One region of the Kitasatospora sp. NPDC091207 genome, then DNA from elsewhere that is predicted to be linked to it. Evidence: riboswitches for the same ligand, from Rfam matches in the RefSeq annotation. Region 1 holds a riboswitch; the other holds the start of a gene.

The links. Region 1 has a riboswitch for S-adenosylmethionine ahead of ACIQTO_RS06700 (aminotransferase class V-fold PLP-dependent enzyme). Riboswitches for the same ligand answer to the same signal wherever they lie in the genome.
Region 2: another riboswitch for S-adenosylmethionine. It lies ahead of ACIQTO_RS32695 (IclR family transcriptional regulator); the one in region 1 lies ahead of ACIQTO_RS06700 (aminotransferase class V-fold PLP-dependent enzyme).

What each region holds. Positions count from the first base shown of each region.
Region 1 is NZ_JBIVVS010000002.1:451,999-457,439, forward strand. Features, by position in the region: gene ACIQTO_RS06680 (NYN domain-containing protein) at 1-1,002, opposite strand, end outside; gene ACIQTO_RS06685 (hypothetical protein) at 1,140-1,391, opposite strand; gene ACIQTO_RS06690 (rhomboid family intramembrane serine protease) at 1,594-2,376, shown strand; gene ACIQTO_RS06695 (Lrp/AsnC ligand binding domain-containing protein) at 2,418-2,699, shown strand; gene ACIQTO_RS06700 (aminotransferase class V-fold PLP-dependent enzyme) at 2,712-4,091, opposite strand; SAM riboswitch class IV at 4,142-4,259, opposite strand; gene trpD (anthranilate phosphoribosyltransferase) at 4,724-5,441, opposite strand, start outside.
Region 2 is NZ_JBIVVS010000029.1:9,168-14,608, reverse strand. Features, by position in the region: partial or broken gene ACIQTO_RS32710 (cytochrome P450) at 1-533, opposite strand, end outside; gene ACIQTO_RS32705 (ferredoxin) at 548-802, opposite strand; gene ACIQTO_RS32700 (thioesterase family protein) at 1,137-1,946, shown strand; gene ACIQTO_RS32695 (IclR family transcriptional regulator) at 1,999-2,712, opposite strand; SAM riboswitch class I at 2,912-3,052, opposite strand; gene ACIQTO_RS32690 (TNT domain-containing protein) at 3,231-3,953, opposite strand; gene ACIQTO_RS32685 (MazG-like family protein) at 4,330-4,656, shown strand; gene ACIQTO_RS32680 (hypothetical protein) at 4,889-5,441, opposite strand, start outside.

The sequences.
Region 1 (5,441 bases):
GTCGGCCGGACGGATCTGCGACACCGGCAGGGCCAGCTCCCGCTGCAGCCCCTGCGCCGACTGCAGCACGGTGTCCAGCAGCAGCCGCAGCCTCATGTCCTCGACGCTGCGCCCCTCGCGGGCCGAACGGCGGCCCTGCTCGGCGGCGTTCTCCAGCTCGGAGATCCGGTGCCGCAGCCGCCGCGCCTCGCTCTCGGCGGCGCCGCGCTCGGTGGCCGCCTGCGACCTCAGCGCCTCCAGCTCCCCGGTCACCCGGCGGGTCTCGGCCTGCGCCCGACGGGTGTCGCTCTCCAGCGAACGCACCTTCTTGCGCAGCGACTCCGCCTCCTTGCGGACGTCCTCCGACTCGGCCCGCTGCCGGTCCAGGTCGGCCCGGGCCGCGGCGCGCACCTCGGCCAGCTCCGCCTGCAGCTTCTCCGCCAGCCGGCTCGCCTCGGCCGCCGCGCCCTCGGCACCGGCCCGCTCGGCCTCCTCGCCCGCCTCGGTGACCAGCCGGCTCCAGCCCGCCGAACGCACCAGGTACGCGGCGGCCGCCACGTCCATCGGATCGGCGGCGCCCGGCACGGTGCCCGACTCCAGCGCCCTGACCAGGTCGGGCTGCCCGAGCCGCAGCCGCTCCGCTATCCGCACCCGGAACGCCGGCTCGGACTCCAGCGCCGCGGCCAGCGCGGTCGCGGCGTACTTGGCCCGGCGCGCCGGGGTGAACTTGGCGTACGGGCGCAGCGTCTGCGGCAACTCCCCGATCGGCAGCCCGCCGAGCGCGTCGGCGGCCAGGCCCACCACACGCCGGCGCACCCCCTCGGGCAGCGGCCGGTCGAGCTTCTCCGCGGCGCGGCCTGCCGCCGGCTCCTCACCGCCGGCGCCGCCGGACTCCTCACCGGCGGCCTCCTCGGCGGGGGCGCCGGTGCCGGGCGCGGCAGCCCCGACCGCGTCCGGCGCCTGCGCGTCCACAGCGGGCTGCCGCCCCTGCGGTCCGGCGGGCTCCTTCGCTGCGTCCACCACGTCCTCGGCTCCGATCCTCGTCCAGCGGGGCACGGCCGTCGGCCGCACCCCTGGTCGTCACGCTCCGTGCGCTCTGTCTGTATTGTCCCGCGCGGCGGACGGCCGTGCCGCGCACCGTCCGCCGCGGGGGGCGGGCATCAAGCCTGCTCGGCCGCCTCGGCGCCCGGACGGGCCACCAGCTCGACCTGGTCCACCGCGTTGCACCAGCGGCAGCGCACCGACTCGACGGTCTCGCTGTGCACCTCGGTCTCCTCCACCTTGGACTCGCCGGCCAGGTCGAAGTGCAGGAACTCGGTCACCCGGGCGGTACGGGTGACATCGAAGCGGGTCAGGTTGCCGCACAGCGTGCAGCGCCAACGCGTCTCTGCGGTCAGGGCGGGGACGGTCATCGGGGGTCCTCTCGGGTGGTCCCTGGGTGGGCTCAGGCGCTCCCCCCGGAGCCCCGGCATCGGCGGCGGGAGGCGGGAATGCCCGGCCCAAGCCTATTGCCTGGGGCAACCACCCCGGCCACCGGTCACAGCGATCGCGGGGGTGGTCCACCTGCCGTACAGCGCGGTGTCGCCGGCACCGGACGGAGGGATGCTTGGTCGCATGGCGATCCCGGTCCTCGACCACACCGGTGCGCGGGGCGGCCGCCCGGCCGCACCCGTCCCGGCCGTCAGCTACGCGCTGATCGCGCTCAACGTCCTGGTGTTCCTGCTCGGCCCGGCGGCCGGCCTCAACCCGTTCTACGGCCGGGGGCAGGACCGGGTCTGCGCGGAGCAGCGCTACGAGCAACGCTGGGGCGCCGTCCCGGCCGAGCTGCTGGCCGGGCGCCCGCTGAGCGCCGAGCAGCTGGCCGAGGCCCCCGATCCGGTGCCGGGCTGCCCGGCCGCCCCGACCCCGGGCAAGCACCCGGCCCTGTCGGTCCTCAGCGGTCTCTTCCTGCACGCCGGCTGGCTGCACCTGCTGGGCAACCTGCTCTTCCTCCAGGTCTTCGGCCCCACGGTCGAGGAACGCCTGGGCCGGGCCCGGTTCGCCCTCTTCTACCTGGCGGCCGGCTCGCTGGCCACGTACGGCTTCGCGCTGGCCGAGGCGCACTCGCCGGACTCGACCAGGGTGCTGATCGGCGCCTCGGGGGCGATCGCCGCCGTGCTCGGCGCCTACCTGCGGCTGCATCCGCGCGCCCGGGTGACCACGCTCGTCCCGCTGCTGCTCTTCCTGCCGCTGCGCTTCCCGGCCTGGCTGGTGCTCGGCCTCTGGTTCGCGCTCCAGTGGTGGTCGGTGCACGCGGCCGGGCCCGGCGTCGCCTACCTGGTCCATGTGATCGGCTTCTCGGCGGGGTTCCTGTACGCCTGCACGCTGGCCACCCGCCCCTCGCGACGGCCCGGCTGACGCCCGATACCCTGGCGACACCTCACAAAGGAGCCCGAACAGTGATCACCGCCATCGTCCTGATCAAGACCAGCGTCGACCGCATCCCGGAGATCGCCGAGGCGATCGCGGCCATCGAGGGCGTCAGCGAGGTCTACTCGGTGACCGGCGGCTACGACCTGGTCGCGATGGTGCGGGTGCGCCGGCACGACGACCTGGCCGAGGTGATCCCCGGCCGGCTGAACAAGGTCCCGGGCGTGGCCCACACCGAGACCCAGATCGCCTTCCGCACCTACTCCCAGCACGACCTGGAGACCGCCTTCGCGCTCGGCCTGGGCGAGTAGCCCCTCCCCCGCTCAGCCCTCGCGCCGGCCCCTGTCGACCTGCACGGTGGCGACGCAGCGGCCGCCCTCGTTGCGGTAGTTCCAGGCCGCGCCGTCCGTGACCAGCTCGCGGACGGCGGTCAGGAACCGGTCGATGTGCTCGTCCGGGGTGCCCGCGCCGAAGCTGACCCGGATCGCGTTCAGGCTGCGCTCCCCCGGCAGCGACGCCTCCGGCGCGCCGCACTCGGACGGCGCCACGTCCTCGTCGCCGAGCAGGGTGCGCACCAGCGGGTGGGCGCAGAACAGGCCGTCGCGCACCCCGATGCCGTACTCGGCGGAGAGCGCGGCCGAGAAGTGCGAGCTGTTCCAGCCCTGGACGACGAAGGAGAGCACGCCCACCCGGGCCGAGTCCGCGCCGAACAGGTTCAGCACCCGCACCTGCGGGACCTCCGCCAGACCGGCCGTCAGCCGGGCGATCAGCTGCTGCTCGCGGGCCTCCAGCGCGTCGAAGCCGGCTTCGGTCAGCGCCCGGCAGGCCGAGGCGATGGAGTAGGCGCCGATCACGTTCGGCGAACCGGCCTCGTGCCGGGCCGGGCCGGTGTGCCATTGCACGGCCACCGAGCCGTCGGCCTCCCGGGCCACCGTACGGGTGGCGCCGCCGCCGGCCAGGTACGGCTCGGCCTCGTCCAGCCAGTCGGCCCGGCCGGCCAGCACGCCGGCGCCGAACGGCGCGTAGATCTTGTGCCCCGAGAACGCGATCCAGTCCACGCCCAGCTCGCGCACCGAGACCCGGTGGTGCGGGGCGAGCTGCGCGGCGTCCAGCACCACGCGGGCCCCGTGCCGGTGGGCGGTCTCGGTCAGCTCGGCGACCGGCCACAGCTCGCCGGTGACGTTGGAGGCACCGGTGACGCAGAGCAGCTTGGGGCCCTCGGGGGCCTCGGCCAGCGCGGCGTCCAGGGCGGCGACCGCCTCGGCCCGCGAGCGCGGGGCGCGCAGGTAGGTGACGCTCAGGCCGGCGTGGCGCCAGGGCAGCAGCGAGGCGTGGTGCTCGGTCTCGAAGGCGAAGACCCGGGTACCGGCCGGCACGGCACCGGCCAGCAGGTTGAGCGAGTCGGTGGTGGCCCGGGTGAAGACCACCTGGTCGCCCTCGCGCAGGTCGAGGAAGTCCGCGACGGTGCGGCGGCTCTGCTCGAAGAGGTCGGTGGAGAGCTGGGAGAGGTAGCCGGCGCCGCGGTGCACGCTGCCGTAGTAGGGGGCGTAGGCGGCGACGTCGTCCCAGACCCGCTTCAGTGCCGGGGAGCTGGCGGCGTAGTCGAGCGCGGCGTAGGTGACCTTGTCACCGTTGACCAGCGGGACCTCGACGTCGTGGCCGAGAACGGGGAGCGGGGCGCAGGTTTCGGTGGCGACGGACATGGGAGTGCACTCCTTCGACGGGTAAGGACCCCGGAGTGCGTGTCAGCCGGCGTCCGCGCTTGTCGCGCGGACGGATTGCCGCGAGACCCGGTCCTCACCCAGGGCACCCCGCCACGGACGGAGGGTTGCCGGACAGCCAGCTGGGGCTTTGCACTGTCACTCATGACCTGGCGAAGACTCTAGGTCGCGTCCGCCGGGTGGTCAAACAGGTGTCCACGATCCGGGCTGTGTTGTCGCCCGCTCGCCTCCGGGCCGCTCTCGTCCGGTGCCGACGGTCGGCGCTCCAACGCCGCTCGTTCCTCGCGGCGTCCTCGCTTCTCCCTTTCGGCACCGGCGCGGCCCTTCGGCTCGGGGCGGAGTCGGTCGGGGCCGGGGTCAGAGCCGGTGGCCGGGGTTCGGGCGCCGGGTCGGGACCGGGGCTCAGGCGCCGGGGCCGGAGGCGGGGTTCAGGCACCAGCGCCGCGGTTCGGACGCCGAGGTCGGGATCTCGGGTTCGGGCGCCGGGGTCGGGATCTCGGGTCCAGGGCCGGGGGCCGGCGGGCGGGGCGGCGGGGCGGGTGTTCGCTCGGCTGCCGCGGTCCGTGGGGTACGCGAAGGGCCCGCGGGGCGTCCCCGCGGGCCCGGCCGGCGTCTCACGCCTTGGCGGTGGCCTCCGCCCAACGCCGCAGCAGGTCCTGCGCGGCACCCGAGTCGATGGCGGCCGCGGCCCGTTCCATCCCGGCCGCCAGCTGCTCGGTGAGCGGCGCGTCGGTGAGGTCCAGCGCCACCAGCGCCGTCGCCGTGTTCATCAGGACGGCGTCCCGCACCGGCCCGCGCTCCCCGGCCAGCAGCCGGCGGGCGACGTCCGCGTTGAAGGCCGGGTCCCCGCCGCGCAGCGCCTCGATGCCGACCAGTTCGACGCCGACGTCACGCGGGTCGAAGGAGGTCTCGGTGACCTCGCCGTCGCGCACGATCCAGACCCGCGAGGTGGTGGTGACGGTCAGCTCGTCCAGGCCGTCGTCGCCGCGGAAGACCAGCGCGGTGGAACCGCGCCGGGCCAGCACCCCGGCGATCAGGGAGGCCAGCCTGGTGTCGAAGCAGCCGATCGCGTGCGCGGTCACCTTGGCCGGGTTGGTCAGCGGGCCGAGGGTGTTGAACGCGGTCGGCACCCCGAGGCCGCTGCGGGCGGGGGCGGTGTGCCGCATCGCGGGGTGGAACTTGGCCGCGAAGCAGAAGGTCAGCCCGACCTCCTCGGCCACCTCGGCGACCCGCCGGGCCGAGAGGTCCAGACTGACGCCGAGCTTCTCCAGCACGTCCGAGGAGCCGCTCGCCGAGGAGGCGGCCCGGTTGCCGTGCTTGACCACCTTGGCG
Region 2 (5,441 bases), on a different contig from region 1:
GCCCCCCGGGGGATGGTCGTGCCGGCGACCTCGATGTCGGTGATCGGCGTGCGGCCGGGCAGCATCTGCACCGGCGGCTCGTACCGCAGCAGTTCCTCGACCAGCGGCACCGCCAGCCGCGCGTCGGCGCGCAGCCGCTCCAGCACCTCCGGGCGGCGCAGCAGGGTGAGCATGCCGTTGGTGATCAGGTTGACGGTCGTCTCGTGGCCGGCGATGAGCAGGAGGGCGGCGGTGCTGAGCACTTCCATGCCGCTCATCCGGCCCTCGGGGCCCTCGCCGGTGGCGAGTTGGGAGAGCATGTCGTCGCCGGGCGCCTTGCGGCGCTCCTCGATCAGCCCGTTCAGGTAGAGGCCGAGTTCGATCCGGGCCTGCTGGGCGACGCGGTCGCGGTCGGTGACGTCCTGGCCGGGCTGCGGGTCGAGGGCGGAGACGAGGACGTCGGCCCAGCCGTGGAAGCGGCTCTCGTCCTCGCGGGGGACGCCCAGGAGGCGGCAGATCACCGTCACCGGGAACGGGTAGCAGAAGCGGTCCAGCCAGGCGTCGCCGTTCACCGGCCACCGCCTCCGTGGCCGCCTGCTCCCCCGCCGCCGGCGGGCGCGCTCCGCTCCCGGTCACCGTCGTCGACGAGGATCGCCTGCACCGGGCACGCCGCGACCGCCCGGGCGAGACGCTCCCGCTGCTCGCTCCCGGCCCGGGGGGTGTAGAGCAGCGCCTCGTCCCCGTGCATCCGGAAGACGTCGGGCGCGAGGAAGGCGCACTGCGCGTACCCCTGGCAACGATTGAGATCAACGACCACCCTCACCCGGGCACCACCCTCACGACACGCGGTCAACGTCCACGCCAGCCTCCGTCGCCGCGGCCGCCGCCGCCCGTTGTGGGACCCCCATCGAGTGACCCGCTCGGGCACGGCTCCGGAGGTCGGCACGGGTCACAGGTCGGCACGGGTCACGGGTCGGCACGGGCCGGGGCCCCTCACGCGCGGCCGCCCGGCCCGGCGGCCGCGCGTCGGTGTGGTGTCCCTCACCCTTTCGGCTCCCCGACCGTTCGGCCCCCTACGATCTTCCTCGGCGCGGGCACCCACCGGACCGTCCCGCCGCGTCCCGCGCGTTGTCGTCCACCCGAGGAGAACCGCCCCCGTGACCACCGGCACCGTCGCGCCCGACAGCTACTACCAGCGGACGGACGAGCACCGCTACAAGCCCACGGCCCACGCCGGCGGCGCCTGGCACAGCGGGGAACAGCACTTCAGCCCGCTGGCGGGCCTCGTCGCCCACGCGATCGACCGGTTCCGCGCCGCACGTCCGGACGACGGGCTGGCCCTGGCGCGGATCAGCTACGACATCCTCGGGCCGATCGCCCTCGACGAGTGCGAGATCAGGGTGGAGAGCGTGCGGCCGGGCCGCACCATCGAACTGGTCGAGGCCGTCGTCCTCATCGGCGACCGCGCCGTGGTCCGGGCCCGGGCCTGGCTGCTCGCCGTGGGCGACACCGGCGCGGTCGCCGACAGCCCCCACGAGCGGATCTCCCCTCCCGAGGCCGTCGCGCCGTGGGACATGAGCGCGCAGTGGGACGGCGGCTTCGTCTCCTCCGTCGAGGTCCGCCGGGCCGCGGCCCGGCCGGGCCGCTCCGTCGCCTGGATCTCCAGCCGGCTGTCGCTGGTCGCCGGCGAGCCCAGCACCCCGCTCGCCTCCTACCTCGCCCTGGTGGACGCCGCCAACGGGATCGCCGTGCAGCAGCCGCCCACCGCGTGGATGTTCCCCAACCTCGACCTGACCGTCCACTTCCACCGGCAGCCCCGGGGGCCGTGGACCGGCCTGGACACCACCGTCAGTTTCGGACCGGCCGGCCACGGCCGCACCAGCTCCGTGCTGCACGACCTCGACGGCCCGGTGGGCCACGCCGAGCAGATCCTGACCGTCCGGCCGCTGCCGCTGCCCGGCTCGTAGCGCCGGACAGCGGGAGCGCCGGCCGGTCAGGCCGGCGCGGGGAACCGGCCGGTCAGGGGTGGCACAGGGCCTCGGTGAGGCGGTGGGCCGCCTCGGTGACGGCCCGGGAGAGCTGGGCACCGGGGTGCCGGGTGAGCCGTTCGATCGGGCCGGAGACGGAGACCGCGGCCACCACCCGGTCGGACGGGCCGCGGACGGGCGCGGAGACGGACGCGACCCCGACCTCGCGTTCGCCGATGGACTGCGCCCAGCCGCGGCGCCGCACACCGCTGAGGGCGGTGGCGGTGAAACGGGCGCCCTGCAACCCGCGGTGGAGCCGCTCGGGCTCCTCCCAGGCGAGCAGGATCTGGGCGGCGGAGCCGACCTTCATGGGGAGGGTGATCCCCACCGGCACGGTGTCGCGCAGGCCGGAGAGCCGCTCGGCGGCGGCCACGCAGATCCGGATGTCGCCCTGCCGGCGGTACAGCTGGGCGCTCTCACCGGTGACATCGCGCAGCTGGGCGAGGATCGGGCCGGCGGCGCCCAGCAGGCGGTCCTCACCGGCGGCCGCCGACAGCTCGGAGAGCCGGGGGCCGAGGATGAACCGGCCCTGCAGGTCCCTGGCGACCAGGCGGTGCTGTTCGAGTGCGACGGCGAGCCGGTGGGCGGTGGGCCGCGCCAGGCCGGTGGACGCGACGAGGCCGGCCAAGGTGGCGGGACCGGCCTCCAGGGTGCCGAGGATCGAGGTGACCTTGTCGAGCACACCGACGCCGCTCGTGTTTTCCATGAATGGGTACTCCGTCTCAAATCCCGTGAGCAGCGGGTGGGATCCGCTCACGGAGGCTCCGTGCGGGGAGCCGGGGGGGTGGTCAGCGAGGGCGGGCCGAAGGGGTCGGCGGATTGCCTGCGCCGGGCACGAGACGGGTACGCGGAAGGACCGGGACGGGAAGCGCCCGGACGAAGGACAGCACTGAGAGCACCGTGTCTCCTCATCTTTCCCGCGCCACATTGGCGACAGGCCGGAGTTGGCACTGCTCCCGGTCGGTGCGGCGTACTTCGGACGCCGGGTCGACCGGGGAGTTGCCGGGGCTTCGTAGGGCCGGTCCCTCCACCCCTCTGGATGATTCGCGTGGAACTTTACAAGATCCCCCCAACCACCCTCCAAACCGCCCCCCACCCTCGGCCGCGGGACGTGCTCCCCGGACCGCTCGCCCGACCGGTACCCGCCCGGTGCGAGAGCACGCGTTCGGCGCGGACGGCGCGGCACCCGCGTGCCGCCGTCCGCGCCGTCGCCGCGCTCGACCGTCAGGCTCCGGTGGGCGTCACCGCGCACTCGTCGTCGGCGACGATGTCGAGGTACCTCTCGTCGACGAGGACGTTGATCTTGTACTCCTTGTCGCCGAGCTCCTTGGGCTTCCGGTCCTTGTCGAGCCACTCCTGCACCCCGCCACCGGGCATCGCGAAGGCGGCCGCGGTGTGCCCCCGCCAGACGTCGAACGGCTTCAGGACGACCAGGCAGTGGTAGCTCCTGCCGTCCTCGTTCGCGTCGCCGTTGAGCGCGTCCGGCGTCACCGAGCGCTGGACGAACGGTGTGCCGGGATCGGCGAAGTAGCCGCCGTGGAGCGCGCCGAAGCGGTCCAGCTTGGTGCCGGCCGGCACCGTCCACAGCGTCTTGTCGACCACGCCGTTGACCTGTTGGAAGCCGCGGTCGGGCGGGTACACCCAGACCTTCTCCGGGCTCGGGTCGGCGTACAGCTTCACGAAGTTCTTGGCGCTGAGCCCGCCGAAGCGCTGATAGCCCCTCAGCATGACGGCGACCGGATCCGTGTTCGGCAGGGCGGCGGGCCCGAGGCGGCGCTGTCCGCAGTAGTACCGCTCCGGATGGGGGTCCGCCGGTGCGTCCGGGCACTCGTCGGCGCTGACGAGTGTGGTCTTCACCGGCCGGGCGACCGCGTCTCCCGCGACCGCGACGCCGGTCAGCGGCAGAGCACAGGCGAGGGAGACGGTGAGCATCGGGCGAAGGCGCATGTGGCGCTCCGTTCCTTGAGGTGTCGAGGCGTCGAGGTGCCGGCGTTCATCGGTCTCGTGACGGGACGTGAGGTTCGCGGGCCGGCCGGCGAACAGCTGCCCGACGTCGGACCCCCGCACCCCGTCCATCGCGCCGGCTCCCCGGAGTCCATCATTCGTATACGGACCATAGGGCCGGCGGCCCACCCGGCCGGCACGCCACACCGGACCCCCGGGGGCCGGTCAGCCGACCGGCCCCCAACAGGCCGGCGGGCTCCACCGGGCCGAGGTCCGGCGGCGGGACACCGGCAGCCCGGCGGGAAATCGAAATGACCCGGGCTCGCCGGGAACCGCCCGGCTTGATCGACCCCATCGAACAGGGGCAGGATCCTGCTCCATGGAAGAGACCTGGATGATTGTCAACTCCCTTGCCGCAAAGCTCGATTCACACTTCGACCGGAGCGACGAGCAGCGGTGGACGGTGCAGGCCCTCAAGCTCCAGGAAGAGGCCGGAGAGGTCGCCGAGGCCGTCATCGGGGCACTCGGCGCCAACCCCCGCAAGGGCTATTCGCACGACTGGGACGACGTCCGCAAGGAGACCTGCGACGTGGCCCTGTCCGCCCTGGTGATGCTCGCCCGGATGGGCGGCGACCCCCGGCGGTTCTTCGACGACCACCTCCGCTCGGTCGCCGCCCGCGACACGGGGGGCGCCGGCCCGGCCTGAACGCCCGGCAGCCCGGCGGCCGCGCGACAGGACACCGGGTGGCTGACCGCCGTCCCGAGGTCCACGAGTCAGCTCGCCGGTCCGTCCGGTCTCGCCGGGAGGGCCCTCCGCTCGGAGACCACCCGCCCCGGACGGCCGGAACGGCCGCGCGCGTGGTCCCCCGTCCTGGGGAACCACGCGCGCGGCCGTCCGGGAGGACGAGCGGGCCGGGCCCGCCCGGCCCGGGTGCGGATCAGGCCTCGCACCCCTTCGGACCGCGCGGCGAGCGCCGCGCACCGACCGCCAGCACCACCACGGCGGCCGTGATCACGACGCCGAGCGCCAGGCTCACCGGACCGGTGCCGAGGCCGAGGCCGCCGCGCTCACGGCTGACGCCGGCCCAGTCGGCGAAGCAGGCGCCGAGCGGGCGGGTCAGCACGTAGGCCCACCAGAAGGCGAGCACGGACGGCATCCGCGCCAGCCGGTGACCGAGTGCGGGCACGGCGATCAGCGCGGCGAAGACCAGCCCGGAGGTCAGGTACCCCCAGCCGAAGGTGGCCGCGGTCAGATCGCCGACGGCCGTGCCGAGCGCGAAGGTCGCCATGACGGCCGACCAGTAGAAGAGCTCGGGCCGCCCACCGGAGACCGTCTCGACCGCGAGCGTGCCCTCCGTCCGGCGCCACAGCCGGAACACCAGGGCCAGGGCCACGGCGAAGACCGGCGCGGACACCGCGTACGGCACCCCGAGGGCGACATGGGCGACGTCGGCGGCCATGGTGCCGAACACGCTCACCATGACCACCGCC